Regions from separate parts of the Trichococcus flocculiformis genome, predicted to be linked through region 2. Evidence: a T-box and tRNA genes for the amino acid it is inferred to sense, from the RefSeq annotation. Region 2 holds a T-box; the other holds one or more tRNA genes.
What was found. A T-box is a leader RNA that pairs with one kind of tRNA and senses whether it is charged. The one in region 2 lies ahead of ACKPCD_RS07190 (valine--tRNA ligase), so its partner is inferred to be a tRNA-Val.

Region 1: it has a tRNA-Val gene. The T-box ahead of ACKPCD_RS07190 (valine--tRNA ligase) is inferred to sense a tRNA for this amino acid. The anticodon was not compared.

The regions. Positions count from the first base shown of each region.
Region 1 covers NZ_OY759718.1:222,592-238,006, forward strand. Annotated here, with positions in the region: gene ACKPCD_RS01465 (MFS transporter) at 1-501, opposite strand, end outside; gene ACKPCD_RS01470 (PucR family transcriptional regulator) at 710-1,606, shown strand; gene ACKPCD_RS01475 (hypothetical protein) at 1,813-2,148, opposite strand; gene ACKPCD_RS01480 (ATP-dependent Clp protease ATP-binding subunit) at 2,249-4,735, opposite strand; gene ACKPCD_RS01485 (CtsR family transcriptional regulator) at 4,761-5,222, opposite strand; tRNA gene ACKPCD_RS01490 (tRNA-Pro) at 5,554-5,627, opposite strand; tRNA gene ACKPCD_RS01495 (tRNA-Arg) at 5,647-5,720, opposite strand; tRNA gene ACKPCD_RS01500 (tRNA-Gly) at 5,758-5,829, opposite strand; tRNA gene ACKPCD_RS01505 (tRNA-Thr) at 5,839-5,911, opposite strand; tRNA gene ACKPCD_RS01510 (tRNA-Lys) at 5,958-6,030, opposite strand; tRNA gene ACKPCD_RS01515 (tRNA-Val) at 6,036-6,108, opposite strand; rRNA gene rrf (5S ribosomal RNA) at 6,120-6,235, opposite strand; rRNA gene ACKPCD_RS01525 (23S ribosomal RNA) at 6,330-9,244, opposite strand; rRNA gene ACKPCD_RS01530 (16S ribosomal RNA) at 9,457-11,015, opposite strand; gene ACKPCD_RS01535 (prepilin peptidase) at 11,515-12,252, shown strand; gene rpoC (DNA-directed RNA polymerase subunit beta') at 12,537-15,415, opposite strand, start outside.
Region 2 covers NZ_OY759718.1:1,477,873-1,493,287, forward strand. Annotated here, with positions in the region: gene ACKPCD_RS07150 (iron ABC transporter ATP-binding protein) at 1-524, shown strand, start outside; gene ACKPCD_RS07155 (siderophore ABC transporter substrate-binding protein) at 543-1,511, shown strand; gene ACKPCD_RS07160 (DUF1054 family protein) at 1,581-2,207, shown strand; gene rpsD (30S ribosomal protein S4) at 2,807-3,418, opposite strand; gene ACKPCD_RS07170 (septation ring formation regulator EzrA) at 3,833-5,551, shown strand; gene ACKPCD_RS07175 (cysteine desulfurase family protein) at 5,726-6,862, shown strand; gene thiI (tRNA uracil 4-sulfurtransferase ThiI) at 6,895-8,109, shown strand; gene tpx (thiol peroxidase) at 8,194-8,688, shown strand; T-box leader at 8,734-8,958, shown strand; gene ACKPCD_RS07190 (valine--tRNA ligase) at 9,020-11,668, shown strand; gene ACKPCD_RS07195 (bifunctional folylpolyglutamate synthase/dihydrofolate synthase) at 11,759-13,078, shown strand; gene ACKPCD_RS07200 (HAD family hydrolase) at 13,071-13,730, shown strand; gene radC (RadC family protein) at 13,790-14,479, shown strand; gene ACKPCD_RS07210 (cold-shock protein) at 14,670-14,870, shown strand; gene ACKPCD_RS07215 (rod shape-determining protein) at 15,189-15,415, shown strand, end outside.

The DNA of each region.
Region 1 (15,415 bases), 1.3 Mb from region 2:
GGCGACTTGAACAATAGCGATATAATTGTAGCCCATGTTCCAACGATTTCCACCGTTCAAAGCGTATGCCAACACATACGGTCCCAGCGACGCACCGACTCCCCACATACAGTGAAGCCAGCTCATGTGCCGGCTGGAATAATGCAAAGCAACGTAATTATTCAGCGATGCATCCACTCCGCCGGCACCCAGCCCATACGGAATGGCCCATAAACATAGCGACCAAAAGGACTGACTCATGGAGAAACCAAACAAAGCGGTCGCGGTCAAAGCAACACTCACAGCAGTTACTTTGCCTGTCCCGAACCTGCGCGTAAGGCGGTCACTTTGCAAGCTGGACACAATGGTTCCCACCGCGATGATCATTGAAATACCCCCAGCATAAGAAACCGGCACACCGAATTCCCTGTACATCGTCGGCCAAGCGGAACCCAACAATGCATCAGGCAGGCCTAAACTGATAAAAGCAAGATAAATGATTGCCAAAAGTAAACTGAACATCTTTTTGTGTAGCCTCCTTGTCTCTTTGATTCCAATCTCCATTTTACCTTAAAAGAAAATAATTAGACATTATCTTTACATTGAAAATCCCTCATTGTCTGACGATGGCCAGTTTCCTATTTTTTTCGCGCAAATAAGCGATAATAGTGCTAAAATAGATAAAAAGGCCTTGCAAACGACAGGCTATCCCGAAAAATGAGGTGACGGTTTGAATCAAAACGAACTCCAACAATTATTCCCGGAAGCAAAAATCACAACTGCGCCCAGTCTCGGGCCAGCTTACTTCACCCTGCCTTTCCAGAGCCGTTGGGTACATATCCCAGAACACACGCTGAATGGCCGCGAAAAAGCACTTTTGAAGCAATTGCTGCTCAACGAGGACCAGACATCCGAAATTCCGCAAAATCCTTGGGCACAGTTTTTGTTGGGCCATAAAACCGACATACCCTCTGGACTAGCGCAGACCCAATTGCTCCAGTTCAGCCTTTCCTATCGGGAAGAGGATGCGGGTTCTTTCGATCAAGCACTGTGGCTCGATGCTTTCAGCCAGACATTGCCACTTGTCCGCGATTGCTTCTTTTTGAATAGCAAAAGCGGCGTATTCATCCTCGATAGCCCGGAGCCTTACTGCATCGATGAAGAACTAGCGGCGGTGCTCGATATTCTGGATGATGACTTCAGCCTGCGCACAACCCTTTACCTCGGCCAAAGGTGGCCTGTCGATGCCCGCTTGCCGCTCCTTTTCGAAGAGGAGAGGAAAATCTTTGCGGCCAGCCGAACAATCGCTAAAGGCAACAAGATCACAACGCTTGCCGCAATCGCGCTCCCTTACTTCATCTCAGATTCAGGAAACCAAAATCCAGTCCTACAAGCCTTGCAGACCACGATTGGGTCTAGCGACAGCACTGACGAACTGATCACAGCCATGTGGCGGAACCAAGGAAACCTGTCGAAAGCGGCTGCTGACCTTTACCTACACCGCAATACGCTTCAGTATCGGATTGATCGCTTTTTCGATGCGACCGGCTTGTCCTTGAAGAACATGGATGACCTGGCCTTGGCATATCTCGCCATTACTGCGGTCGCGGGGATACCCAACAACTAAAAAACGGCTATCCCACATCGGGACAGCCGTTTTTCCTTTTTAAAGCACGTTACTTGCCGGAAAAATGTCGATTAGATCTCCATGGAGAAGCGACTAGGATACCGTGGCTCCGGTCGTCCGATTCTTCCTATTTATCGGACATCTGTCAGAATACCGCACAAAAAAAAGGATTGTCTGCAGATGAGACAATCCTTGCTTCAACATTCTTATCTATGCAACTTATCGCCTACGCTGTCTTTTACATCGCCGGCCTTGTCCTTAAAATCAGAGAATAGGTCCATTGCTGACTCTTTCCAATCGCCTGCTCTGTCGACAACGCGCAAGAATCCATCGATTTCATCATCCGTCAAATCCTCGATTGCCTTCAAAAACTTTTGGCTGCCCTTGAGATGGTCCTTCACAAAATTTTTCATGCGCTGACGGTTCAAGTAGGAGCCGATTTTGTCCACTGCTTCTTCCTCATATGCCAAAGCTGCTGCAATTGCCGCAATCGCTGCTGTAGCACCCAAACCGATCAACAATGCTTTTTTAGAATTCTTCATCTTGTTTGTTCCCTCCTCTAACTTCTGTACCTGTATTTTAGCACAAACGGTAGCGATAGCCGAACAATAACCCTGCCTGCCAAATGTGGACACGCCACTTTTAGGAATTTACGGGAATTTTTTTGTCTTTGTTTTCCTGCTTAGCGGGCTTCACTGCAATCCGGATCGTGCCTTTTTGGGCGCCGATCGTAACGGTGTCGCCGAATTTGATCAAGCCGCTCAGCATTTCTTCACTCAACTTATCTTCGATCTCTTTTTGGATCGCGCGTCTGATCGGACGTGCACCATATTCCGGATCGAATCCAGCTTTTGCGATGACATCGATGGCTGCAGGCGTGATGCGCACATGGATATCGAGATCCTTCAGACGTTTCACGATGCTGTTCGCCATCAATTTAACGATTTCATGCAATTCGTCCTTCTCCAATGAGTGGAAGACGATCGTTTCGTCGATACGGTTCAGGAACTCCGGACGGAAACTGTTCTTCAATTCTTCACGGATACGTTTCTCCATCGCCTTATAGTCATGCTTGAGGTTCTTCGCCGCGAATCCGACTGACTTCTCATCACGTAAAGCTGTTGCCCCTAAATTGGAGGTCATGATCAAGATCGTATTGCGGAAATCAACTTTCCGACCTTTTGAATCAGTCAGATGACCGTCATCGAGCACTTGCAGGAGGATATTGAAGACGTCCGGGTGGGCTTTTTCCACCTCATCAAGAAGAATGACCGAGTACGGTTTTTGACGGATTTTCTCTGTCAATTGACCGCCTTCATCATAGCCGACATAGCCGGGTGGAGAGCCGATCAGACGACTTGTGCTGTATTTTTCCATGTATTCGGACATATCCAAACGAACCAAGGAGTCTTCTGTCCCGAACATTGCTTCCGCCAACGTTTTCGCAAGCTCTGTTTTGCCGACTCCAGTAGGGCCCAGGAACAGGAAGGACCCGATTGGACGGTTTGGATCCTTCAAACCGGAACGTGCGCGTCTGATGGCGCGAGCCACCGCACTGACCGCCTCGGATTGCCCAATGACGCGTTCATGCAACACTTTTTCCAGCCTCATCAAACGATCGCTTTCCTTCTGCTCCATCTGGTTGACAGGAATCCCGGTCCACAAAGCCACGACTTCAGCTACATCATTTTCGGTTACTTTCAGGTCGTAGTGCGTGATTGTTTGGGCTTGTTGTTCCACCATTTTTTGGAATTTCTGCTTCTTCGTCATTTCACGTTTGCGGATGCGGGCAGCTTTATCAAAATCCTGGTTCAGGATCGCTTCTTCTTTGTCTTTCGACAACTTCGCAATTTCCATCTCCAGTTTTCCGATCGGTGTATCCCCGTGTGTGACATCCAAACGGACTTTCGCGGCCGATTCATCAATCAGATCAATCGCTTTATCCGGCAATCGTCTGGAAGTGATGTAGCGCACCGATAGCTGGACCGCTGCTTTCAAGGCCTCATCCGTGATTTCCACGCCATGGTGCTCCTCATAACGGGAACGCAAGCCACGCATGATTTCAACCGATTCCTCAGGTGTAGGCTCATCGATATGGATAGGTGCGAAACGTCTTTCCAGCGCCGCATCCTTTTCGATATATTTTTGGTACTCATCTAGGGTGGTGGCACCGATCGTCTGCAATTCGCCCCTTGCCAATGCCGGTTTCAGGATGTTGGAAGCATCGATCGCCCCTTCCGCTCCGCCTGCACCGATCAAGGTGTGCAACTCATCGATGAAGAGGATGACATTGCCGTCATTGTAGATTTCATCAATGATTTTTTTCATTCTTTCCTCGAATTCACCGCGGTATTTCGTACCCGCTACCAGCGAACCCATATCCAACATCATGATGCGCTTGTTTGCCAATGTGTCCGGAACATCGCCGGCTACGATTTTCTGTGCCAAACCTTCCACGATGGCGGTCTTGCCGACTCCCGGTTCCCCTACCAAAACAGGATTGTTCTTCGTTCTGCGGGAAACGATTTGCATGATACGACGGACTTCCTTGTCGCGTCCAACGATCGGATCCATCCGGTTTTCACGCGCCAAGTCAGTCAGATTGCGGGCCAAGGAATCCAACGTCGGCGTCCCTTCTTCCACTTTATCCGTCTTTTTGGCTGAACGCATATCCGGTTTGGTTGGTTGTTTGATGCCCAGTTTCTCATAGAGAGACTTACGCAACAAATTCGGATCGATCTGCAGATTTTTGATGATTTTGACTGCAAGAATTTCTTCTTTCAATAAGCCCAACAAAAGGTGTTCGGTTCCTACCAAGGGAACTCCTAATTTGTGTGCTTCGTTTGTCGCATACATAATGACTTTTTTTGCCCGAGGAGAAAATGGCAACGGTGCATTGAAGTCTTCCGCATTCATTTGACCGAAACCGGTCAGATGAACAATCTCTTCGCGGACTCCTTCCTCATCAATATCGTAGCCACGCAACACTTTTCCGGCAATGCCTTCTTGTTCCCGGACTAATCCGAGAAGCATATGTTCCGTTCCGATGGATTGATGCTTAAATTTGTGCGCTTCTTCTGTTGCCAACAACAATACTTGGCTGGCTTTTTCTGTAAATAATTCATCCATTTTTAACGCCTCCTCTACGGGCTATCTATTCAAAGCGCAGACTGTTCAAGAAATTCCTCAACAGCAAGGCTCGTATTCTTTCTTCATGTTCGCCTGTGTATGGGGCAAGTGACTTATCCAATACCGACAACATCAGGTTTCCTTCACGTTTCGTGATGATCCCGCGACTGTATAGATTTTGGGTTACCGCAAACGCATCTTTCTGGGTGATGCTTTCGCCTACTATAGCGATAAGTTTATCCAACAATTCTGCTTGATCGAGGATCTTCACTTTCATGATGCGTATATAACCGCCCCCGCCGCGTTTGCTTTCGACCGCGTAGCCTTGCTGTTCCGTAAAACGGGTATTGATGACATAGTTGATTTGTGAAGGTACGCAATTGAAACGATCCGCCATTTCATTCCTTCTGATTTCAATCTGCTCTTCTGCATTCAGAATCTTTTTGATGTATGCTTCGATGATATCTGACATATTCTGACCATGCATGGAATGGATGCCTCCCTTCCCCTGACTAATTTTGACTATTATATATTTATATTATGCTATTCCTACATAACTGTCAAATGGAAAGAGCTATCCGAGGGCTTTTACAGCAAATTATTCAAGAGAGCTTTGAAGCTCATCCGTACTGCTCTGCAGACTCTTTATAACAGCATATTTCACTAACATCTTCGACAAGATTACCGAAGAATGTTACTCATTATATACTGAAAGGTGAAAAACGGCAATATTTCTATCTGAAAAGCTGACAGGGGTTGGTTAATACAAAAATAGACGCAGAAATCATCGGAATGATTTCTGCGTCTATTTTTATTTATCGGGAAGACAGGATTCGAACCTGCGACCCCTTGGTCCCAAACCAAGTGCTCTACCAAGCTGAGCTACTTCCCGGTGATCATTTTGTAAAAAATGCACCCAACAGGAGTCGAACCTGTAACCGCTTGATTCGTAGTCAAGTACTCTATCCAATTGAGCTATGGGTGCTTCATGAATGATGATAAACTTCATTAAAATAAAAAAAAGCGGAAGACGGGGTTCGAACCCGCGACCCCCACCTTGGCAAGGTGATGTTCTACCACTGAACTACTTCCGCGTTTTTGAATGCCGGCTAAAGGACTTGAACCCTCGACCCTCTGATTACAAATCAGATGCTCTACCAACTGAGCTAAGCCGGCGTTTCAATATATTTAATTATTCTATCATTGTCGCAAGAATGATGAATGAGTTATGCAGGGCTCGAACCTGCGACCCTCTGATTAAAAGTCAGATGCTCTACCAACTGAGCTAATAACTCATGGATGGAGGTTGACGGGATCGAACCGCCGACATCCTGCTTGTAAGGCAGACGCTCTCCCAGCTGAGCTAAACCTCCAAAATATAAATGCGCGGCAACGTCCTAGTCTCACAAAGGGAAACCCTTCACTACAATCGGCGCTAAGAAGCTTAACTTCTGTGTTCGAGATGGGAACAGGTGTGACCTTCTTGCCATCGTCACCGCACATTTTTAATTAGAGAACGTTGTTCTCTCAAAACTGAATCTACAAAAGTAAAGGGATTCCGAAAACACCGCTTGAGTTTTCTTCTTTTTAAAAATTGGTTAAGTCCTCGACCGATTAGTATTGGTCCGCTCCATACATCGCTGTACTTCCACTCCCAACCTATCTACCTGATCATCTCTCAGGGGTCTTACTCACTTAAAGTGATGGGAAATCTCATCTTGAGGGGGGCTTCACGCTTAGATGCTTTCAGCGTTTATCCCGTCCACACATAGCTACCCAGCGATGCTCTTGGCAGAACAACTGGTACACCAGCGGTGTGTCCATCCCGGTCCTCTCGTACTAAGGACAGCTCCTCTCAAATTTCCAACGCCCGCGACGGATAGGGACCGAACTGTCTCACGACGTTCTGAACCCAGCTCGCGTACCGCTTTAATGGGCGAACAGCCCAACCCTTGGGACCGACTACAGCCCCAGGATGCGATGAGCCGACATCGAGGTGCCAAACCTCCCCGTCGATGTGAACTCTTGGGGGAGATAAGCCTGTTATCCCCAGGGTAGCTTTTATCCGTTGAGCGATGGCCCTTCCATGCGGAACCACCGGATCACTAAGCCCGACTTTCGTCCCTGCTCGACTTGTAGGTCTCGCAGTCAAGCTCCCTTCTGCCTTTACACTCTACGAATGATTTCCAACCATTCTGAGGGAACCTTTGGGCGCCTCCGTTACATTTTTGGAGGCGACCGCCCCAGTCAAACTGCCCGTCTGACACTGTCTCCCTGCTCGCTAAGAGCAGCGGGTTAGAGTGGTCATATCACAAGGGTAGTATCCCACCGTTGCCTCCTCCGAGACTGGCGTCCCGGTATCTTCGGCTCCTACCTATCCTGTACATGTGATACAAACACGCAATATCAAACTGCAGTAAAGCTCCATGGGGTCTTTCCGTCCTGTCGCGGGTAACCAGCATCTTCACTGGTACTATAATTTCACCGAGTCTCTCGTTGAGACAGTGCCCAAATCGTTACGCCTTTCGTGCGGGTCGGAACTTACCCGACAAGGAATTTCGCTACCTTAGGACCGTTATAGTTACGGCCGCCGTTTACTGGGGCTTCAATTCAAAGCTTCGCTTGCGCTAACCTCTCCTCTTAACCTTCCAGCACCGGGCAGGCGTCAGCCCCTATACGTCATCTTTCGATTTTGCAGAGACCTGTGTTTTTGATAAACAGTCGCTTGGGCCTATTCACTGCGGCTGACCTTGCGGTCAGCACCCCTTCTCCCGAAGTTACGGGGTCATTTTGCCGAGTTCCTTAACGAGAGTTCTCTCGCACACCTTAGGATTCTCTCCTCAACTACCTGTGTCGGTTTGCGGTACGGGCAGTTACTTTCTCACTAGAAGCTTTTCTTGGCAGTGTGACATCAGGAACTTCGCTACTAAATTTCGCTCCCCATCACAGCTTGTCCTTGAGAGAAAAAGCATTTCACTCGTTCTCAGACTTGCTGCTTGGACACACATTTCCGATCGTGTGCATTCCTTAGCCTCCTGCGTCCCTCCATCGCTCAAACAAAAGCAACTGGTACAGGAATATCAACCTGTTGTCCATCGCCTACGCCTATCGGCCTCAGCTTAGGTCCCGACTAACCCTGGGAGGACGAGCCTTCCCCAGGAAACCTTAGTTATTCGGTGGACGGGATTCTCACCCGTCTTGCGCTACTCATACCGGCATTCTCACTTCTAAGCGCTCCACCAGTCCTCACGATCTGGCTTCGATGCCCTTAGAACGCTCTCCTACCACGGAACCCATTGGGTTCCATCCACAGCTTCGGTGATCTGTTTAGCCCCGGTAAATTTTCGGCGCAGGGTCACTCGACTAGTGAGCTATTACGCACTCTTTAAATGATGGCTGCTTCTGAGCCAACATCCTAGTTGTCTATGCAACCCCACATCCTTTTCCACTTAACAGATACTTTGGGACCTTAGCTGGTGGTCTGGGCTGTTTCCCTTTTGACTACGGATCTTATCACTCGCAGTCTGACTCCCGGATCTAAATCAATGGCATTCGGAGTTTATCTGAATTCGGTAACCCGAGAAGGGCCCCTAGTCCAAACAGTGCTCTACCTCCATGATTCGCATATCCGAGGCTAGCCCTAAAGCTATTTCGGAGAGAACCAGCTATCTCCAAGTTCGATTGGAATTTCTCCGCTACCCACACCTCATCCCCGCACTTTTCAACGTGCGTGGGTTCGGTCCTCCAGTGCGTATTACCGCACCTTCAACCTGGACATGGGTAGGTCACTTGGTTTCGGGTCTACGACCTCATACTTATTCGCCCTATTCAGACTCGCTTTCGCTGCGGCTCCGTCTTTTCAACTTAACCTTGCATGAAATCGTAACTCGCCGGTCCATTCTACAAAAGGTACGCCATCACCCATTAACGGGCTTTGACTACTTGTAGGCACACGGTTTCAGGTACTGTTTCACTCCCCTTCCGGGGTGCTTTTCACCTTTCCCTCACGGTACTGGTTCACTATCGGTCACTAGGGAGTATTTAGCCTTGGGAGATGGTCCTCCCGGATTCCGACGGAATTTCTCGTGTTCCGCCGTACTCAGGATACTGGTAGAGCTGATTTGGATTTCGCATACGGGGCTATTACCCTATGTTGCGCAACTTTCCAGTTGGCTTCTGCTATCCATTGCAGTCTCATGTCCCAGTCCTACAACCCCAAAGAGCAAGCTCTTTGGTTTGGGCTTTTCCCGTTTCGCTCGCCGCTACTAAGGGAATCGAATTTTCTTTCTCTTCCTGCAGGTAATGAGATGTTTCAGTTCCCTGCGTGTTCCTCGATACACCTATGTATTCAGTGTAACGTAATATCCTATCAAAGATATTGGGTTGCCCCATTCGGAAATCTCCGGATCAAAGCTTACTTACAGCTCCCCGGAGCATATCGGTGTTAGTCCCGTCCTTCATCGGCTCCTAGTGCCTAGGCATCCACCGTGCGCCCTTATTCACTTAACCTATGGTTAAGCTCGCCATTGCTGGCTTGCTAACTTATTTCGTTAAAAACTCATTTAAGTCAACTTAAAACGCGGTAAAATGTTTAGGTTTCTTACTTTATTTTTGTAGTATTCAGTTTTCAAAGAACAACTTTTTTCTTGCTTGAGAGATTGATCTCTCAAAACTGAACAAAGAATGATTGAACCAAGCAAGGATTCCATTATATTCCTTAGAAAGGAGGTGATCCAGCCGCACCTTCCGATACGGCTACCTTGTTACGACTTCACCCCAATCATCTGTCCCACCTTAGGCGGCTGGCTCCATAAAGGTTACCTCACCGACTTCGGGTGTTACAAACTCTCGTGGTGTGACGGGCGGTGTGTACAAGACCCGGGAACGTATTCACCGCGGCGTGCTGATCCGCGATTACTAGCGATTCCGGCTTCATGCAGGCGAGTTGCAGCCTGCAATCCGAACTGAGAATGGCTTTAAGAGATTCGCTTGACCTCGCGGTCTTGCTGCTCGTTGTACCATCCATTGTAGCACGTGTGTAGCCCAGGTCATAAGGGGCATGATGATTTGACGTCATCCCCACCTTCCTCCGGTTTGTCACCGGCAGTCTCATTAGAGTGCCCAACTGAATGCTGGCAACTAACAATAGGGGTTGCGCTCGTTGCGGGACTTAACCCAACATCTCACGACACGAGCTGACGACAACCATGCACCACCTGTCACTTTGTCCCCGAAGGGAAAGTCCTATCTCTAGGATTGTCAAAGGATGTCAAGACCTGGTAAGGTTCTTCGCGTTGCTTCGAATTAAACCACATGCTCCACCGCTTGTGCGGGTCCCCGTCAATTCCTTTGAGTTTCAGCCTTGCGGCCGTACTCCCCAGGCGGAGTGCTTAATGCGTTAGCTGCAGCACTGAAGGGTGGAAACCCTCCAACACTTAGCACTCATCGTTTACGGCGTGGACTACCAGGGTATCTAATCCTGTTTGCTCCCCACGCTTTCGAGCCTCAGCGTCAGTTACAGACCAGAGAGTCGCCTTCGCCACTGGTGTTCCTCCATATATCTACGCATTTCACCGCTACACATGGAATTCCACTCTCCTCTTCTGCACTCAAGTTCCCCAGTTTCCAATGACCTTCCACGGTTGAGCCGTGGGCTTTCACATCAGACTTAAGGAACCGCCTGCGCTCGCTTTACGCCCAATAAATCCGGACAACGCTTGCCACCTACGTATTACCGCGGCTGCTGGCACGTAGTTAGCCGTGGCTTTCTGGTCAGATACCGTCAAGGCTGGAGCAGTTACTCTCCAACTTGTTCTTCTCTGACAACAGAGTTTTACGATCCGAAAACCTTCTTCACTCACGCGGCGTTGCTCCGTCAGACTTTCGTCCATTGCGGAAGATTCCCTACTGCTGCCTCCCGTAGGAGTTTGGGCCGTGTCTCAGTCCCAATGTGGCCGATCACCCTCTCAGGTCGGCTACGTATCATCGTCTTGGTGAGCCGTTACCTCACCAACTAACTAATACGCCGCGGGTCCATCCATAAGCGACAGCACAAAGGCCGTCTTTCCTTTCCCGATCATGCGATCAAGAAAACTATGCGGTATTAGCACCCGTTTCCGGATGTTATCCCCCTCTTATGGGCAGGTTACCCACGTGTTACTCACCCGTTCGCCACTATCTTCTCAGTGGAAGCAAGCTTCCATAGAAAAGACCGTTCGACTTGCATGTATTAGGCACGCCGCCAGCGTTCGTCCTGAGCCAGGATCAAACTCTCATGTAATGTGGGCTCTTGTACAGAAACCCTCATGAAAAGCTGAAAAGCTCTTAATTTCTTGCTGACTTTATGTTTGCGATACGATGTATCGCCTTCGTTTGCTTCGACCGAAGTCTAAGCTCCCTGCACATTTGGTTCGTTCATTCTTTGTTCAGTTTTCAAAGGTCAATCGCGCATCACGTATTACGTGATTGCTTATTTATAATACCACTTAACCAGCCCGGTGTCAACGCCTTTTCGAAATATTTTTTCGAGATACTTCAGACGTTTTTGAACTGCAGTAGCAACTCTTATATATTATCAAATCCAGGGCCATCTGTCAACAAATATTTTTCATCAGGAAAAAGGATTAATTCGACAACTTAAACAGTCTACCACCTGACGAACACTCTGTCAATACTAAATGGAATGTTTTTCAAAAAAATTTCCCCATCCTACGAACAAAAAGATTCAACAGACTAGTTGCGGATACTATCATCAGTTTGTTCGTAAAGGAGGAATTGTTTTGATCATCATCGTTTACATATCCATCTTTTATTTCGGAGCCATTTTCGGATCCTTCTTCACTGTACTCGGAACGCGTATCCCGATCAAAGAAAACTTCACCACCACACGCTCCCACTGCGTCCATTGCCAGCATACACTGCAGACAACAGATCTTTTTCCGATTGTTTCTTATGTATGTCACCGAGGCAAATGTGCTTACTGTACAACAAAAATAGATCCGATGTACTTCGCTTCGGAAATCATTTCCGGTTTTGTGACATGCCTTCTCTATTATTTCTACGCAACAGACTTGTTGCAGTTACTCGCTCTCGCCTTTATGTTCTCGTTGCTGCTGGTCATATCGATTACCGATTATCTCTATCTGTTGATTCCTGATCGCTTTCAGCTCTTGTTGTTTTTCGGTGTCGTATTTCATCAAATGACTCTTCCTACTACGGATTGGCCAGCAGCCTTTATCAGTTTTTTTGTGATCTTTTCATTGCTGTTCTTCACCGGCCTCGCTCTTCCTGACGGAATTGGGGGCGGCGATGTCAAACTGCTTTCGATCTTGAGCCTCGCTTTCGGGCTAGAACCAACCTTGTTCATCATCCTGTTGGCCAGCCTCTTCGCAGGCTTTTGTTTTTTGCACACCTACCTGACAAACGGTAGCTCCTTGCAGCGCAGATTACCGTTCGGGCCCTTTCTCGCCGCATCTGCCGTTGTGGTGCACTTTGCGCAAATGGTTTTGGTGCTTTGACGCCTCTCTAATTCTGTTCGAGGATTTTATTTATGCACAGAAATAACCCGTCAAAACCATTTTGACGGGGAAAATCAGTTCAAATCACAGTCAGAAAAACCGCCGAAACCACCTTGGCGGGGAAAAATATCCGCGGACAGCATGATATTCCCCGCCAAACCCATTTTCGCAGGGAATCACGCCAACAAACCCATTTTCAAATCCCAATCCTAGGAAAAAAAACATACAAACGACAAAAAAACGCCCCGGAAAAGCAAATTGCTTTTCCGGAACGTTTGTTGTTTTTATCCTCTGTAATCAGATAGGTCAGAACCCATTTCGGCTGTATCAGTGATGCTATAGACGCTCTCACTTTCGGCTTCGACGGCTTTTGGCTCCATCTTACGGTAGCGGGCCATACCTGTACCAGCAGGGATGATCTTACCGATGATAACATTCTCTTTAAGACCCAACAAGGAGTCTTTCTTGCCGCGGATTGCAGCATCCGTCAGGACACGAGTCGTTTCTTGGAAGGAAGCAGCAGACAAGAAGCTGTTTGTTTCCAATGACGCTTTTGTGATTCCCAAAAGAACTGGACGGGCTGTTGCTGGAACTTCCCCAGCGTTGATGACAGCACGGTTGCGGTCTTCGAAATCTGAGATATCCATCAATGTACCTGGCAGGATATCTGTTGAACCCGGATCCATAACGCGAACTTTACGCAACATTTGACGAACCATAACTTCGATATGCTTGTCGCCGATTTCTACCCCTTGCATACGGTATACTTTCTGAACTTCGCGCAGCAAGTACGTCTCAACAGACAATACATCGCGGACGCGCAACAAGCTCTTAGGCTCGATGGACCCTTCAGTCAACGGATCCCCACGGTGAACGATGTCGCCTTCAGCCACTTTCGTACGTGCAGTGTAAGGAATGGTATACGTTCTTGTATCCGTGATCCCTTTGACTGTTACTTCTTTAGAACGATCGGACGCACTCTCATCAATGGAGACAACTTCCCCGGTAACTTCTGTGATGACAGCTTGCCCTTTCGGATTACGCGCTTCAAAGATTTCTTGGATACGCGGCAAACCTTGTGTGATATCGTCTCCGGCAACCCCACCCGTATGGAATGTACGCATGGTCAATTGAGTACCCGGTTCACCGATGGATTGGGCAGCGATCGTACCGACTGCTTCACCGACCTCAACATTTGAACCAGTAGCCAAGTTACGGCCGTAGCAACGTTTGCAGACGCCGTGTCTTGTGTTACATGTGAACACGGAACGGATCGTCACTTCTTCGATACCAGCATCAATGATTTCCTTGGCCATATCTTCTGTGATCAATTGGTTATGAACTGCAAGAACTTTGCCGTTTTCAGGATGAACCACTGTTTTTTGAGCATAACGGCCAATCAGACGCTCTTCCAAGGCCTCAATGACTTCATTGCCTTCTTGGATCGAACGGACGATCAGACCACGATCGGTGCCGCAATCGTCTTCACGGATAATAACATCTTGCGCAACGTCAACCAAACGACGAGTCAGGTAACCTGAATCGGCTGTCTTCAAGGCTGTATCGGTCATCCCTTTGCGAGCTCCATGGGTAGAGATAAACATTTCCAAAACGCTTAGTCCTTCACGGAAGTTCGAAGTGATCGGCAATTCCATGATCTTACCATTTGGAGCGGCCATCAGACCACGCATACCGGCAAGTTGCGTAAAGTTGGAGATGTTACCACGGGCTCCGGAATCACTCATCATGAAGATCGGATTTTCTTGTCCCAATGTCTTCATCAGTTCGATCTGGATTTCATCTTTCGCCATATTCCAAGTTGTGATGACGCTGTTGTATCTTTCATCATCGGTGATCAGACCACGACGGAATTGTTTCGTGATGTTATCGACTTTTTTGTGCGCTCTTTCCAGAATCTCTGCTTTGGATTCCAATACCAAGATATCGGCGATCCCTACAGTGATACCTGCACGAGTCGAGATTTTGTAACCCAGGTCCTTCATTTTGTCCAACATCTTCGAAGTTTCCGTTACTTGGAACTTCTTGAAGACGGCAGCAATGATATTTCCAAGGTATTTCTTCTTGAACGGTCCGACAATTTCTTGTTTCTTGATGAACGCCTGAACGTCTTCGCCGGCTTCAACAAAGTATTTATCCGGAGTCGCTACATCCAAGTTGAATTGCGTTGGTTCGTTCAAATACGGGAATTCATCCGGCATGATTTCGTTAAAGAAGATCTTACCGACTGTCGTCACCAACAGACGGCCTCTTTGCCATTCTGTCCATGGTTTCTTAGGCAACGAATTCGTGCTGATCGCTACTCTGGTATGCAGATGGACAAATCCACCTTCATAAGCCAGACCCGCTTCTTCAGCGTTGGAGAAGATCATTCCTTCGCCGACTTTATTGATTTCTTCCAGCGTCAGGTAATAGTTACCCAAGACCATATCCTGGGATGGGGTTACGACTGGTTTACCATCTTTTGGATTCAAGATGTTCTGTGCAGCCAGCATCAATAGACGCGCCTCTGCTTGTGCTTCTTCGCCCAGCGGTACGTGGACGGCCATTTGGTCACCATCGAAATCGGCGTTATAGGCTTCACATACCAACGGATGCAGACGGATTGCTTTACCTTCGACAAGTACCGGTTCAAACGCTTGGATACCCAAACGGTGAAGCGTCGGTGCGCGGTTCAGCAATACCGGATGTTCTCTGATGACATCTTCCAATACATCCCAGACATCATCGTCCATACGGTCGATTTTGCGTTTTGCATTTTTGATGTTGCTTGCGATATCACGGGCAACCAATTCTTTCATCAAGAACGGTTTGAACAACTCGATCGCCATTTCTTTCGGCAAGCCGCATTGGTACATTTTCAGGAAAGGTCCAACTACGATTACGGAACGTCCGGAGTAGTCAACACGTTTACCCAGCAAGTTTTGACGGAAACGTCCTTGCTTCCCTTTCAACATGTGCGAAAGTGATTTCAATGGACGGTTACCTGGTCCTGTTACAGGACGGCCGCGACGACCGTTATCGATCAAAGCATCGACAGCTTCCTGCAGCATGCGTTTTTCATTCTGAACGATGATGTTCGGTGCGTTCAGGTCCAACAAGCGTTTCAGACGGTTGTTACGGTTGATGACACGACGGTAAAGGT
Region 2 (15,415 bases):
AACAACAGAATGCTTATCAAGTGCGTATGACGGTCCGTGAACTAGTCTCGTTCGGCAGGTTCCCCTATACGAAGGGCAGGCTGAATGAAGAAGATCATGCTATGATCGACAAGGTTTTAGGCTATCTGAACCTGGTGGAATTCTCCAACCGCTATTTGGATACGTTGTCTGGGGGGCAACTCCAGCGGGCGGCCATCGCAATGATCTTGGTGCAGGATACCGAGTATATCTTATTGGATGAACCGCTGAACAATCTCGATTTGAAGCAGAGCATTGTGACGATGCAGACCATCCGGAATTTGGCGGATGAATTGGGTAAAACCATTCTGGTCGTCATCCACGACGTCAATTTCGCCTCCGTTTTTTCGGACAACATCATCGCCATGAAAAATGGGAAAGTCTTCCGGAGCGGCACGGTCGAGGAAGTGATCCGGACTCAAGTTCTGCAGGAATTATATGAAGTGCCATTGGAAGTCATCACGACTGCAGATGGGAAAAAACATTGCACGTATCAAGCAATTTAACATAGAGGAGAATGGAAAATGAAAAAATGGCAAAAGACAATCATCAGTTTGGCTTCAATCTTTACCTTGGCGGCTTGCGGCGCCCAAGAAGGGGCTGCCGATGCGGCAGACTCAACAACAGTGACTTCGAATGCGGAAACTGAAACGACAGTGACCATCGAGGATGCGCGTGGATCCGTAGAAGTACCGAAAGATCCTGAAAATGTAGCTGTTTTGGATTTTGGCCATTTGGACACATTGATCGCCTTGGGCAAGCAAGATGCAGTCACAGGAACTGCGACAGACAACATGCCGGCTTATTTGGCGGATAAGGCAGATCAATTCGAGAATGTAGGGACACTTAAGGAACCGAATGTGGAAGCATTGGCGAATTTGGCGCCGGAGCTCATCATCATTTCCAACCGCTTGTTGGACTTCGCGGAACAGTTGGAGGAAATCGCCCCTGTAGTCGTGCTCAGCGTCGATTACACGGACTATTGGGGATCTGTGCAAAAAAACATCACAACTTTAGGAGTCATCTTTGACGAAGAGGAAGCCGCTGAAGAAGCCATTGTAACTTTGAATGAGGAGATTGAGTCCGTCAAAGCGAAGACAGCAGGAATCAGCGAGAAAACATTGACGTTACTCCTGAATGACGGCAGCATGTCCGCTTTCAGCACAGGCTCGCGTTTCGGCTTCATCTATGAGACACTGGGCTTCACTCCTGTCGATGCAGCGATCGAGGATTCCACACATGGGCAGTCCGTCGGGTACGAAGGGTTGTTGGAAATCAATCCGCAGATTTTGTTTGTCATCGACCGTACGGCAGCTCTTGGGACAGCCTCTGATGAAAATGCGGCGTTGTTGGAGAATGATTTCGTTTATCAAACGGATGCTTACAAAAACAATAAAATCATCAACCTGTCTTCCGACTTGTGGTATCTTTCAGGTGGTGGGATAGAATCAATCCATTTGATGATCGAAGAGATCGCAGTGGGCTACCAGTAAGCAAAAAATTGTCCAGCTTCTGATTTTTTCTCTATAATGATGGAAGCAAATCAGAAAGAGGTGCACAATTTGGCAGGTTATCATTTCGATAAGGCAGACTTCAACGTTTTTGATATTCAGGGACTCGATGAAAGGATGGCAGGCATCCGCGACCGGATCCAGCCCAAGTTCAGGCATTTTGCGGAAGCGGGTGCCCACCTCATCGTTTCGGAAGCGGGTCCCGAGTCGGTGCCTGTACATGTCGCCAAGCATCTGCGCCGCACAAAATATGCGCCCGAGAATACCTGGTGCGCCATCGGTGGGGATGCGAGGGGCTACAAGAAATATCCGCACTTCCAGATCGGCATTGCGAAGGAAGGGGTCAGCTTCTACCTTTGTCTGATCGACCAACCCGTCAAAGAGAAAGAAATGGCGGCCGCTTTATTGGAACGGATTCCGGAACTGGAAAGATTGCCGCATGATTACGTCGTTTCGGTCGATCATACCGTGCCGGATGTGCTTCCGATTGAGGCAGTCAATTGGGAGTCTATCCTGATCCGGTTGCGGGATGTGAAGAAAGCTGAGCTGTTGATCGGCCGCAAGTTGGCGCCAACCGATCCGCGCTTAGCGACGGAAGCAGGTACGCTGGCAGTGTTGGAGGATACTTTCCGTGAACTGCTGCCGATCTACCAGGCCTGCATGGAACACTACCGCTAAACGTGTAACCCAATACAAACTAAAAAGGACTGAACAGCGAGATTGATTGCTGTTCAGTCCTTTTTGGCTTGAAAAATATTTTGAGCATCCAAAACGTTGGCTAGCTTCACGGGTTAGTCCTTCGGAAAAAAGAATAAGGAACCTCTTGTCTCTGCGAGCCAAGACATACTGTTCGACTTGTCATGGTTCTTGCCATCTTTGATGGCTTAGAAACATGATACAACTGACCGGTACGGTCACGTTGATTCCTTTGTTTCGGAAGTCTCTCAGCAATTGCGCTCTGCGATGCTCATTTGCATGGAACTCTTGGGGATTCATCCCTTAGAGTCCCAGTACAAGGTGACTGTAGGGAACGTTGCGAGGCCAGATTTCCTAAATTGTCATGACTCTTGCGATTTCAATCGCTTAGTCCTGTCATCAGGCCATCCAACTGGTTTCGTAGTGAGGCCCTCTGATGTCGCACTGTGACATCAGAGTACTTGACCGATTAGGTCACAGTGTTTCCTTAAAGAAGGGCTGTACGAACCCGTTCCGCTTTTCCTGTACAAAAAAAACGGCAAATTGCTTTGCCGTTTCCTTGATGCCGCTCTCCGGGGAGATTAGCCTAATTTGTTGTAGTATTCTACTACGAATGACTCATCGATTTCAGCTGGCAATTCTTCGCGAACTGGCAGACGGTTCAATGAACCTTCCAATTTTTCTTCGTCGAAAGTAATGAAGTCAGGACGTCCGAACAAAGCTTCAGCAGCTGCTTTAACAACTACCAAGTTTTTGGATTTTTCACGCAAGCCGATTACTTGGCCAACAGCCACTTCGTATGAAGGGATATCGACACGTTTGCCATCGACAGTTACGTGACCGTGGTTAACTAATTGACGTGCTTGACGACGAGTAGAAGCCAAACCTAAACGGTAAACTACGTTATCCAAACGTTGTTCCAATAAGATCATGAAGTTAACACCTTGTTTACCTTCTTTGATTTTACCAGCTTTTTTGAATAAAGTTGCGAATTGGCGTTCGTTCATGCCGTACATGTGACGCAATTTTTGTTTTTCTTGCAATTGCATAGCATATTCAGATAATTTTTTACGGTTGTTAGGGCCGTGTTGACCTGGAACGTATGGACGACGCTCCAATTCTTTACCTGTTCCCAAAAGGGAGATGCCTAGACGACGAGCTTGTTTCCAACTTGGTCCTGTATAACGTGACATAATAAAATTCCTCCAATAAATGTTTGATTTTTGGAGTAAAATAAGAATGATAAGTCAGCAATGCGTGCAGGTCATCCTTCAATCTTCACCTTATGCAGCCGCAAGGGTACGCAATTGAACCATCTACAGATGGCGATGAACTGTTGACGCGGGTGCTTCTTTCTCGCTGCATTATTTTACACAAAGATTATTGTACCAAACAAAATCAGTAAATGCAATGAAAAAGTGGTGATATTCATCGTTTGCACAGCGGTGGACCACTTGGGGTATTCCAAACGAAGGAATTAAGTTTCCAGATTATTTTCTGGTTTATGATTGGTTCTTTCTATGTTATACTAAAAAATGAGATATATTGGGCGTTTTCAATTTTAAATCAAATAAACGAAATTGTCGGAATAGGTGGAGGATTTATTGATGGAGTTTATATATTGGTTAGTAGCGATAATATTGTTAGTATTGGTCGGGTATGGTGCGATCATGTATTTGACAAGACAACAAGCGAATCGGATCAAAGCAATCGATGAGAAGAAACAAAAAGCGATGGCCATACCGGTGGCCGACAATCTGTTCACGTTGAAAAACATGAATTTGACAGGGCAAACGAAGCGCACCTATGAGAGTTGGCAAGCCACGTGGCAGACCATTACGCGTTTTCAGTATCCTGAAATTGAGGCGGCGCTGGTCAGTGCCGAACAGTACATTCAACGCATGAATTTCATTAAGGCGAAGCAAGCCATCTCGCAAGCGGACCAATTGATCGACGAAACGAAGAACAGCGTCGAAAAAGTGAACAAGGCTCTCGAAAAGCTATTGGAAAGTGCGCAAGAAAACCGCAAAGAGTTGGAAGAAATCCAGGAACGATACAATAAAATCCGCAAGCAATTACTGGCGCACAGCTTTACATTCGGTCCGGCAATCGAAACGTTAGAGAAGAACCTGAATTACATGGAGTTGGATTTCACGAAATTCAATTCATTGACGAACGAGGGCGACCATATGGAAGCCAAAGAGATCTTGTCGCGTATCGAGCAAGATTTGTTGGTGATGGAAGAAGTTGTCGAAAAGATCCCTGAATTGAACGAAAAAATCAAGACCGAGTACGAAGAACAAGTGAGTGATCTGAAAGACGGCTACCAACGCCTGTTGGATGAAAAATACATTTTCGAAGGTGTAGATGTCTCAGCTGAGATAGCTGCGGTTGAAAAAGAAATCCAAGAAGCGAAAGATTCCATCGGCCTTGCCGATATCAATGAAGCAGGCAAGAAGATGGACAAGGTAGAACGCGACATCGAAGCAGTCTATGCTATCATGGAAAAAGAAATGGAAGCCAAAGAATTTGTAGGTCGTCACACTGCGAACCTGCAAAAGAAAATGGATCATGTCCTGCAGAGCAACCGTTATGTGTTGCTTGAAATCGATCGCGTCTCACAGAATTATTTCTTGAACAAAAATGAGCTAGGCCGAGCGCAAGAGTTTGAAGAGCAGTTACTGAAAGAAAATGAAGCCTTGCGTTATTACGACAAGATGATGAAGGAACACGAAATTTCTTACTCGGTTGTCCGCGAGTATTATGAAAAAATCAGTCAACGTCTTTCCGAAATCGACAAAGAACAATCTGAGTTGGTCAGCAACCTCAGTGATTTGCGCAATCGCGAAAAGGAAATCAAGGACAGCATCGATCTCTACGAATTGGATATGCGCAATATGAAGCGCACAATCGAAAAATACCATCTGCCCGGTTTACCGAAAATCTATTTGGATCTTTTCTTCTCAGTCACGGATCGCATCGAAGATTTGGCTTCCAAGTTGAACCGCGTGAAGATTGACATGGACGAAATCGATGCGATTTCGAAGATGTGCGAAGAGGATATTGAAATGTTGGATAACCAAACCCAAGCAATTGTGGACAATGCGATGCTGACTGAATATATGATCCAGTACGCAAACCGTTTCCGTCATTCACATGTGGAAATTGAAAATGCCATCAACAAAGCTTTAGTGCTTTTCCACCGCGAATATGACTATGAAGGTGCGTTGGAAGCCATACGAATTCCTTTGAACCGTATAGAAGCAGGGGCTGCCCGCAAGGTCGAAGAATCCTATCAGGAAGAAAAAAATCGCCGTTACTATTAAATACAGAATCAATAAGACGCAGGGGTCGGGACATTGTCTCGGCCCCTTTTTGGACACTCTTTTATGAGAGGAGAATAAAATTAAACCGTAAGCTTTTAATGGTCAGACATTTTCTATATAATGGATAGGATGTCCCGCTAAGGGTGCAAAGTTATTAAGGAAGTGTAGATATAGATGATTTATTTTGACAACAGTGCAACAACGAAAATGTATCCAGAGGTTTTGGATACGTACCGAAAGGTCAATGAACAATTTTTTGGCAATCCTTCCAGTTTGCACAGAATAGGTAATGAGGCAGATGCGTTGCTCCAACAATCGCGCAAACAAATTGCGCAATTGCTGGCTGTACAGCCGGATGAAATTTTCTTCACGAGCGGCGGTACAGAGAGCGATAACTGGGCAATCAAAGGTACTGCAATGGAAAAGTTCCACGCCGGGAAACATATGATCGCCTCTTCTGTCGAACATCCTGCCGTCTCAAAATCGCTGGAACAGTTGGGGAAATTGGGATTTGAAATTACTTATCTGCCTGTCGATACTGACGGAATCATATCCGTTGAGGAGCTTGGGAAAGCGATAAGAAAAGATACGATCCTGGTGAGTGTCATGGCAATCAATAATGAGGTCGGCAGCATCCAACCAATCGAGGCTATCGGAGAACTGTTGGAAAATTATCCTTGGGTTCATTTCCACGTAGATGCCGTGCAGGCTGTGGGTGAATGCGTGCCGCTGATCCAACATCCTCGTGTGGATCTCTTATCGCTTTCAGCACACAAATTCCATGGCCCTAAAGGTGTCGGTATCCTTTATAAGAAACATGGTAAACGGATTGCACCGTTGTTGACTGGAGGCGGGCAAGAAGCTGGTATGCGCAGCACGACAGAGAATGTCGGCGGCGTTGCGGCAATGGCGAAAGCTTTGCGCATGACGCTTGAAAATGGTGCTTCAAGCCGCGAGCAGGAACAGTTGGTCCGGGGTAAGTTGTTTGCTGCCCTTTCGGAATATGAAGATGTCCGAATCTTTTCGCCCGAAGATGGCGCCGGGCATATCCTCTGCTTTGCCATGAAAGGCGTCAGGGGAGAAGTGATGGTCCATGCTTTTGAAAGCCAGGACATCTTCATTTCAACGACAAGCGCCTGCTCAAGCAGAAAGAAAGGCACACCCTATACGCTGGGGTCGATGGGCGTACCGCTTTCCTGGAGCCAGTGCGCAGTCCGGATAAGCCTTTCCGGCGAGAATACGCAAGCGGAAGCAGATGCCTTCATCGAACATTTTCGGACGCTGCATCAACAGTTCCAAAAGATACAATAGAATAATAACTGACAGATTGGAAGAGAATATAAATGGAAACGCACATTCAAATACGCTTTGGTGAATTATCGACCAAAGGGAAAAACAAAAAACGTTTTGTCCAGCAGTTGGCGCAAAATGTCAGGATGGTCACAAAGGATTATCCGCAGATCAGAATCAAACCCGAGCACGATTTTATGTTATTGGAACTGAATGGAGCTGCAGAGGCTAACATTCTCGAGCGCTTGCAGCATGTGTTCGGTATTCAAAACTTTTCGCCCGTTTATCTTGTTTCGCACGATCTGAATGAAGTGAAACGGGTTTTGGTGGAGTTGCTTGGTAAAATGGAGACGGCGGGAAAAACGTTCAAAATAGCTACGCGCCGTTCCGACCATTCCTACGAGCATGACACTACTTTTATGAATGCCGAGCTGGGCGCTACTGTGTTGGCTGCTTTTCCGGCCATTTCTGTCAAGATGAAACAACCGGATATTCTTGTACGTGTAGACATCAAAACTAGCGGCATCATGCTCAGCACGCAGACATACCAAGGGGCTGGCGGGTTGCCTGTCGGTTCCAGCGGCAAAGGCATGCTGATGCTTTCCGGAGGCATCGACTCACCGGTTGCCGGTTATCTTACTATGAAGCGCGGTGTGAAAATCGAGGCTATTCATTTTCATAGTCCGCCGTACACAAGTCCACAAGCATTACAAAAAGCAAAAGATCTGGCTGCCAAATTGACTAAATTCGGTGGTGAAATCCAGTTCATCGAAGTGCCGTTCACTGAAATCCAGGAAGAAATCAAAGAGAAGGTGCCGGCGGATTATTTGATGACGATCACACGCCGGATGATGCTGCGGATCACCGATGCCATCAGAGCCGAACGCAAAGGATTGGCCATCTTTAATGGAGAATCTTTGGCTCAAGTCGCTTCTCAGACGCTGGAAAGTATGGTTGCCATAAATGATGTCACAACGACGCCGATCATTCGTCCTGTCGCTACGATGGACAAATTGGAAATCATCGCATTAGCGCAAAGAATCGATACCTTTGATTTGTCTGTGCAACCGTTCGAAGACTGCTGCACTATTTTTGCACCACCAGCGCCAAAAACGAAACCACACTTGGATAAAGCCAGACGTTTTGAAGCGTTGCTTGATGTGGAACCACTCGTTATGCGCGCGGTTGAAGGGATTGTAGTATCTAGCATAACGGGTCGGGAAGACACTTCCAGCCAAGATGAGGCGCTCTTTTCGGATTTGCTTTAATCTATTTTGCAAGTGCGTATCCTTACCATAAATCGCCACTTATCTGTATAATGAAGATATTATCGATCAAGGGGGAATGTTTTCATGCAAGTAACATTAAAGGGTGAAATTGTTGAAGTTTTAGGAACACAGCCAGTTGTTGGGGAGAAGGCGCCGGCTTTTTCGTTGTACAATACGGAAGACGAAAAGGTAGCTTTGGATGATTTGCGCGGATCGGTAGTCTTGATCAGCGTATTCCCGGATATCAACACGAGCGTTTGCGATAAACAAACACGTAAGTTCAACGAGACGGCAGCGGACATCGAAGGTTTGACTTTGTTGTCGGTTTCCAGAAATACAAAAGAAGAATTGGTCAACTGGTGTTCAGCAAACGGCATCGATATGCAGATGCTGCATGATGATGCAGGCGAATTCGGCGAGTCCTATGGCCTTAAAATTCCAAAAATGGGCAACAAGTTGGCCCGCAGCGTATTCGTCATCGACAAGGAAGGCGTCCTTTCCTATATGGAGATCGTCCCTGAAATCGCGACGGAGCCGGATGAGGAAGCAGCATTGGCAGCTGCCAAAAAATTACTTTAATCGCATTGAGATTTCAATGAAAAGGTGCTAAACTAGTGAAGTATAAACAAAGCGTCGATCAAGAAGAGTAGCTTGCCCGGAACCACACAAGAGAGAAAAGCGATTGGTGAAAGCTTTTTTGGGGAAGGAAAGTGAAGTAGCTTGTGAGCAAGTTGTGTGAAGGTCCGTGGACTGGGTAGCGCAGCTCGGAGTATTCTCCGTTATCAAAAAGAGAGACAGGGATCCGTTTCCTGTAATTTAGGTGGTACCGCGATTCATATCGTCCTGCATATTCGTATGCAGGGCGTTTTTTTTCGCAATAAATCAATGTAAAGAGAGAGGAAGTGGCTGAATGTCTAAAGCAGACGCAATGCCGACAAAGTATCAACCCCAGCAAGTAGAATCTGGGAAATATCAAAAATGGGTGGAAGCGGGGCTTTTCAAGCCTAGCGGAGACAAGAGCAAAAAACCGTATTCGATCGTGATTCCGCCTCCGAACGTAACCGGCAGGCTGCACTTGGGCCATGCTTGGGATGTGACGCTGCAGGATATGCTGATCCGCCAAAAACGCATGCAAGGGTTCGATACGTTATGGTTGCCGGGTATGGACCACGCCGGCATAGCCACCCAAGCCAAAGTGGAAGCGAAACTGGCCGAGGACGGGCTTACCCGTTATGACCTTGGTCGTGAAGCCTTTGTCGACAAGGTTTGGGAATGGAAAGAGGATTATGCAAGCGTCATCCGCGAGCAATGGGGAAAAATGGGGATCTCCGTTGATTATGACCGTGAGCGTTTCACGTTGGATGATGGTTTGTCCGATGCAGTCCGTAAAGTCTTCGTCGGCTTGTACGAAAAAGGTTTGATCTACCGCGGCGCATACATCATCAACTGGGATCCAAAGGCAAAAACGGCCTTATCAGATATTGAAGTTATCCATAAGGACGTCCAAGGCGCCTTCTATCACTTCCGCTATCCGATGACGGATGGTTCGGGATACTTGGAGCTGGCTACTACCCGTCCGGAAACGATGCTTGGAGATACTGCCGTAGCGGTTCATCCGGAAGATGAAAGATATCAGCAGTTCATCGGCAAGACCGTGACTTTGCCGCTCGTGAATCGGGAAATCCCTGTCATTGCGGATGATTATGTCGAAATGGACTTCGGGACCGGTGTCGTAAAAATAACACCGGCTCATGACCCGAACGACTTTGAAGTCGGTTTGCGTCATGACTTGCCGCAAGTGAATGTCATGAACGATGACGCGACGATGAACGAAGCAGCCGGAAAATATGCAGGTATGGACCGTTTCGCAGCGCGCAAAGCGATCGTAAAAGATATGGAAGAACTGGGCTATTTGGTCAAAATTGAAGAAATGACCCACAGTGTCGGACATTCTGAACGCACAAACGTTGTTGTGGAACCGCGCATCTCGACGCAATGGTTCGTCAAAATGCAACCATTGGCTGAGCGTGCGGTCGAAAATCAATCCGCAGAAGAAAAAGTTTCCTTCTATCCGGAACGATTTGAGAATACTTTCCTGACGTGGATGGGCAACGTCCATGACTGGGTCATCTCCCGTCAATTATGGTGGGGACATCAAATCCCAGCTTGGTATCATAAAGAAACCGGCGAAATGTACGTAGGCATGGAAGCTCCGAGCGACAGCGGAAACTGGACGCAGGATGAGGATGTTCTGGATACATGGTTCAGTTCGGCGCTTTGGCCGTTCTCGACAATGGGCTGGCCGGATGAAGATGCGGAAGATTTCAAACGTTATTTCCCTACCAGTACGTTGGTTACCGGCTATGACATCATCTTCTTCTGGGTAAGCCGGATGATCTTCCAGAGTCTGGAGTTCACCGAAAAGCGTCCGTTTGAGAATGTGCTGATCCATGGCCTGATACGTGACGAGCAAGGACGCAAAATGAGCAAATCGCTCGGAAACGGGATCGACCCGATGGATGTGGTCGAAAAATATGGGGCGGATGCTTTGCGTTGGTTCTTGGCGAACGGTTCCGCACCTGGTCAGGATGTCCGCTTCAGCTATGAGAAGATGGATGCATCCTGGAACTTCATCAACAAAATCTGGAATGCCAGCCGTTACGTGCTGCTTAACTTGGAAGACCTGACATTCGACGCTATCGACATTTCAGGGGAAAAGACGATAGCCGATAAATGGATTCTTTCCAGCCTAAACAAGACCATCACTAAAGTGACGGACCTGTTCGAGAAATTTGAGTTCGGTGAAGCCGGTCGCTTGTTGTACCGTTTCATCTGGGACGATTACTGCGACTGGTATATAGAAATGTCCAAAGAAGTCCTGCAAGGGGAAAATGAAGCTGCTAAAAAGACAACCCGCAGCATCTTAGCTTATGTTTTGGATAACGTCTTGCGCTTGTTGCATCCGGTTATGCCTTTCGTCACCGAAGAAATCTGGCAGAACGTACCGCATCAAGGTGATTCCATCGTGACGGCAGCCTATCCGGTAGCGGATGCAAGCCATATCGATGAAGCTGCTGAAGAAGCGATGGAGAAACTGATCGAATTGATCCGTGGCGTCCGCAATGTCCGCGCTGAAATGAACACACCGTTGTCCAAAAAGGTTCCGATGCAGTTGAAAGTGAATGACGAGGCGACCGAAGCGATTTTCCGCGCCAATGAATCGTACATCTTCCGCTTCTGCAATCCGGATACACTGGAAATCGGCCAGCACATCCAAGCGGCCAGCGACGCTGTCACCGCAGTTTTCTCAGGCGGAGAGGTATACATGCCGCTTGCCGGTCTTATCAAATTGGAAGATGAGATTTCCCGTCTCGAAAAGGAAGCGGAGAAATTGACCAAAGAAGTCGACCGTGTGGAAAGCAAATTGAATAACGAAAAATTTGTCAGCAAAGCCCCTCAGGCTGTAATCGACGGGGAAAAACAAAAAGGGACCGAATACCGCGAAAAACTGGCGGCCGTTGAAGAACGCATCGCTGCCCTAAAAGAACAGCTAGCTTAATAAGAGAATCGAATTGAACAGGAAGAACCCTATTAGCAAGTTCCTTTGTAGATAGGGTTCTTCTTAAACAGAAATGGAGTGAAGAGGTAGATGTTTGCAACTTATGAAGAAGCGATGGAATGGATCCATACCCGCAAAGGCATGGGGCCTAAGCCCGGAATAGTCCGAATGAAATGGTTGATGGAAAAACTGGATCACCCGGAACGTAAATTCAGATCCATCCATATTGCCGGAACAAACGGAAAAGGATCGAATGTTGCTTACTTAAGAAGCCTGTTCATGGCGGCCGGCTATACGGTGGGCACCTTCACCTCGCCGCATATCGTCAGTTTCAATGAAAGGATCAGCGTGAATGGGGCGAATATCCCGGATGAAGACGTATTGGAGCAAGCGAACATCCTTTACGCACTCTATGAGGAAATCGGCCGCACGGATATGGGTCCACTGACGGAATTCGAAGTAGTGACAGCCATGATGTTTTCCTATTTTGGGACACATCCTTGTGATGTCGTATTGTTGGAAGTCGGTCTGGGCGGTTTGTACGACAGCACGAATGTTGCCGAGCCGGATTTTTCGCTCATCACGACGATAGGCAAAGACCACAGCAATATCCTCGGGGATACCATTGCGGAGATCGCCTACCAGAAAGCCGGAATAATCAAGCAAGGGACACCTGTCGTCATCGGAAGATTGCCTGAAGAGGCTTTTGCGGTGATGCGTGACACTGCGGAAAAAAAAGCTGCGCCCTTGCATGCATTCGGCCCGGATTTCAGTGTTTCCAATTGGCATGAGGGTTCCGATTATCATGAGGTCTTTGACTTTGCCTCTCAGTTGGGCGCTTTTGAAAAACTGGAAATAACCTTGATGGGTGGCCATCAAGTCGATAATGCAGCCACTGCGCTACAAACTTTCTTACTGTTCTGCAAAAAATACGCTTTGAGTTACTCGGAGACGACGATCAAATCCGGTTTGCTGGGGACAGCTTGGCCGGTCCGGATGGAGATCATTTCGCAAAAACCGTTCATCATGCTGGATGGTGCCCACAATATCCCGGCTATGGCAGTGCTGACTGAAGCGATCAAAAAGAAGTTTTCGGATAAAAATATCACCATCCTCTTGGCGGCTTTGGCGGATAAGGATCTGGAGGAAATGGGCCAGTTGATCAAATCAATTCCCGCGAGTAAGCTGCACGTGACCACTTTTGATTTCCCGAGGGCTGCATCAGTCAAAGAACTGTGCGAGCGGGTAGGTGTACCGGAAGCTGGAGCCTACGAAGATTGGCGATTTGCGATTGATGATCTGAAGGCGAAGCAAGCTGAAGCAGGTATGCTATTGATTACCGGTTCGCTGTATTTTCTTTCCGAAGTAAGACATTATTTATTAAAGGATAAGGAGTTTGGAGATGCGTAAAAAAGCAGTCATTTTTGATATGGATGGATTGATGTTCGATACGGAAACGTTGGGTTATCAGGCACAAGGCGAACTGGCTGAAGAGATGGCTTTGCCGATAGCGTTCGACTTCGATTATTATCTGAAACAAGTAGGGCGATCCGATAAAGATGTGATGCCTGAATTGGCTTCCGACTTTGGTGATGCGGAACTGGCGGAACGATTTTTGAAGAGAATGAAGGAGAGGCAGACGGGCATCGCCACTGAAAAGGGGCTTCCGATCAAAAAAGGCCTTTACGATCTGTTGGCCTTTCTGAAGGAGGAAGGCGTAATATGCGTCGTTGCTTCCAGCAGCCGGAGGAAAGAAGTCAGTTTCTACCTCGAATTGGCTGATATTTCACAGTATTTCCGCTACCAAGTGTGCGGGGATGAAGTATCCTTCGCCAAACCGAATCCGGAAATTTTCCTGAGCGCCTGGAAACCCCTTGGCATTCCGAAAGAGGACTGTCTGATCCTGGAAGATTCGCTTAATGGCATCCGTGCTGCCTACGATGCGGGCATTGAAGTGATCATGGTTCCGGATCTGATCGTTCCCGATGACGAAGCCAAAGCAAAAACAATTGCCATTTTGCCCGACCTGCATGCGGTCATGGATTGGCTGAAAGAGAAATAACCTGTTAGGCTCCTTCCTGCGTACCTATTGAGTAGACGGAAGGAAAGGGGTAAAACAGGATGGTGCAAGAAACAAATCTGCTGATGGAGGTTCCAAAAGCCTCGCGACCGCGCGAAAGATTGGATCAATTCGGAGAAAAAGCCTTGGCGACGCATGAATTATTGGCTATCGTTCTGCGGACAGGGCCCAGGGACAGCAACGTTATGCAGCTGGCGTTGCGGGTGCTGAATGAGTTCGAGGATCTGCATTCCTTGAAGATGGCCTCGCTTGAAGAATTGACTGCTATTCATGGAATCGGCCGAACCAAAGCGATCGAAATCAAGGCCTGTGTTGAATTGGGGGTGCGTGTAGCCAATGCCACGCAACTGAAGAGCGGAACGATCACATCGACGCAAAGCGCCGGGACGCTGCTGCAGAAAGAGATGCGCGATCTCCAGCAGGAGCACGTGGTGGCTGTCTATCTGAACACAAAGAACGAAATCATCAAGAAGAAGACGATCTTCATCGGCAGCCTGAACAGTTCGGTTGCGCATCCCCGTGAGATATTCCGGGAGGCGGTAAGGTTTGCGGCAGCGCGGATCATTCTTGCGCATAATCATCCTTCCGGTAATCCCGATCCCTCGGAAGCCGACCTGGTGTTTACCCGCAGGATGGTGGAGTGCGGAGAAATGATGGGGATCGAGATCCTTGATCATTTCATCATCGGGGTCGATGATTATCTCAGCCTGCGGGAATACGGTATCATATAGTAAAGGTTCCTAAACGATTTACGCAAGCTGAAATGAAAATTTGATGGCAAAAAACTTGCAATATCGGAAAACCTGATATATCATTATGTTAGTGTTTTTGTTTGGTAAAGAATAGATTGTCATGAACATTCCTATCGTACCAAAAGCAAGAATAACAATTTAAAGTGCTTTGCACGAGGAGGAATTTTTCATGGAAAAAGGAACAGTAAAATGGTTTAACGCAGAAAAAGGCTTCGGATTTATCGAACGCGAAAGCGGAGATGACGTATTCGTACATTTCTCAGCTATCTTAGGCGACGGATTCAAGTCATTGGAAGAAGGACAAGCCGTTTCATTCGAAATCGTTGAGGGAAATCGTGGAGCACAAGCTGCCAACGTTGAAAAAATCTAATTAATCTTAACTTAATCGATCAAAAGGCCCGGGACACTGTCTCGGGCCTTTTTAAATGCCGGATGCCTGATGTTCGTCCGGGAACTCCGATCCACCGGGATATTCCCTGTGAATGGTCCAAACGTATTGTGTCAATCTGGAGGGATAATCGGCAGCAGTATTACCGATCAACGTCATTCCTGTCAAATTGATTAATTCTTTCTTTTGTTTGTTACATTGATGTTTTTCTTGTTCCGGTTTGTGGTAAAATAGAAAAGAATTTGTTTGTGGGAGAGTTTGTAGTCAATCAGACGGAAGGATGAGAAGTACTTGGTAAGTTTGAATTTTAAAGGCAAAAACATCGGCATTGATTTAGGTACGGCCAATACGATCGTCTTCGTAGCCGGCAAGGGCATCGTATTCAGAGAACCTTCTGTCGTCGCAAAAAATATCCATACGGGGGAGATTCTCTCCGTTGGAGAAGAAGCATTCCAGATGCTTGGAAGGACACCCGGCACCATTGTGGCATCCCGCCCAATGAAAGAAGGGGTCATTGCGGATTATGA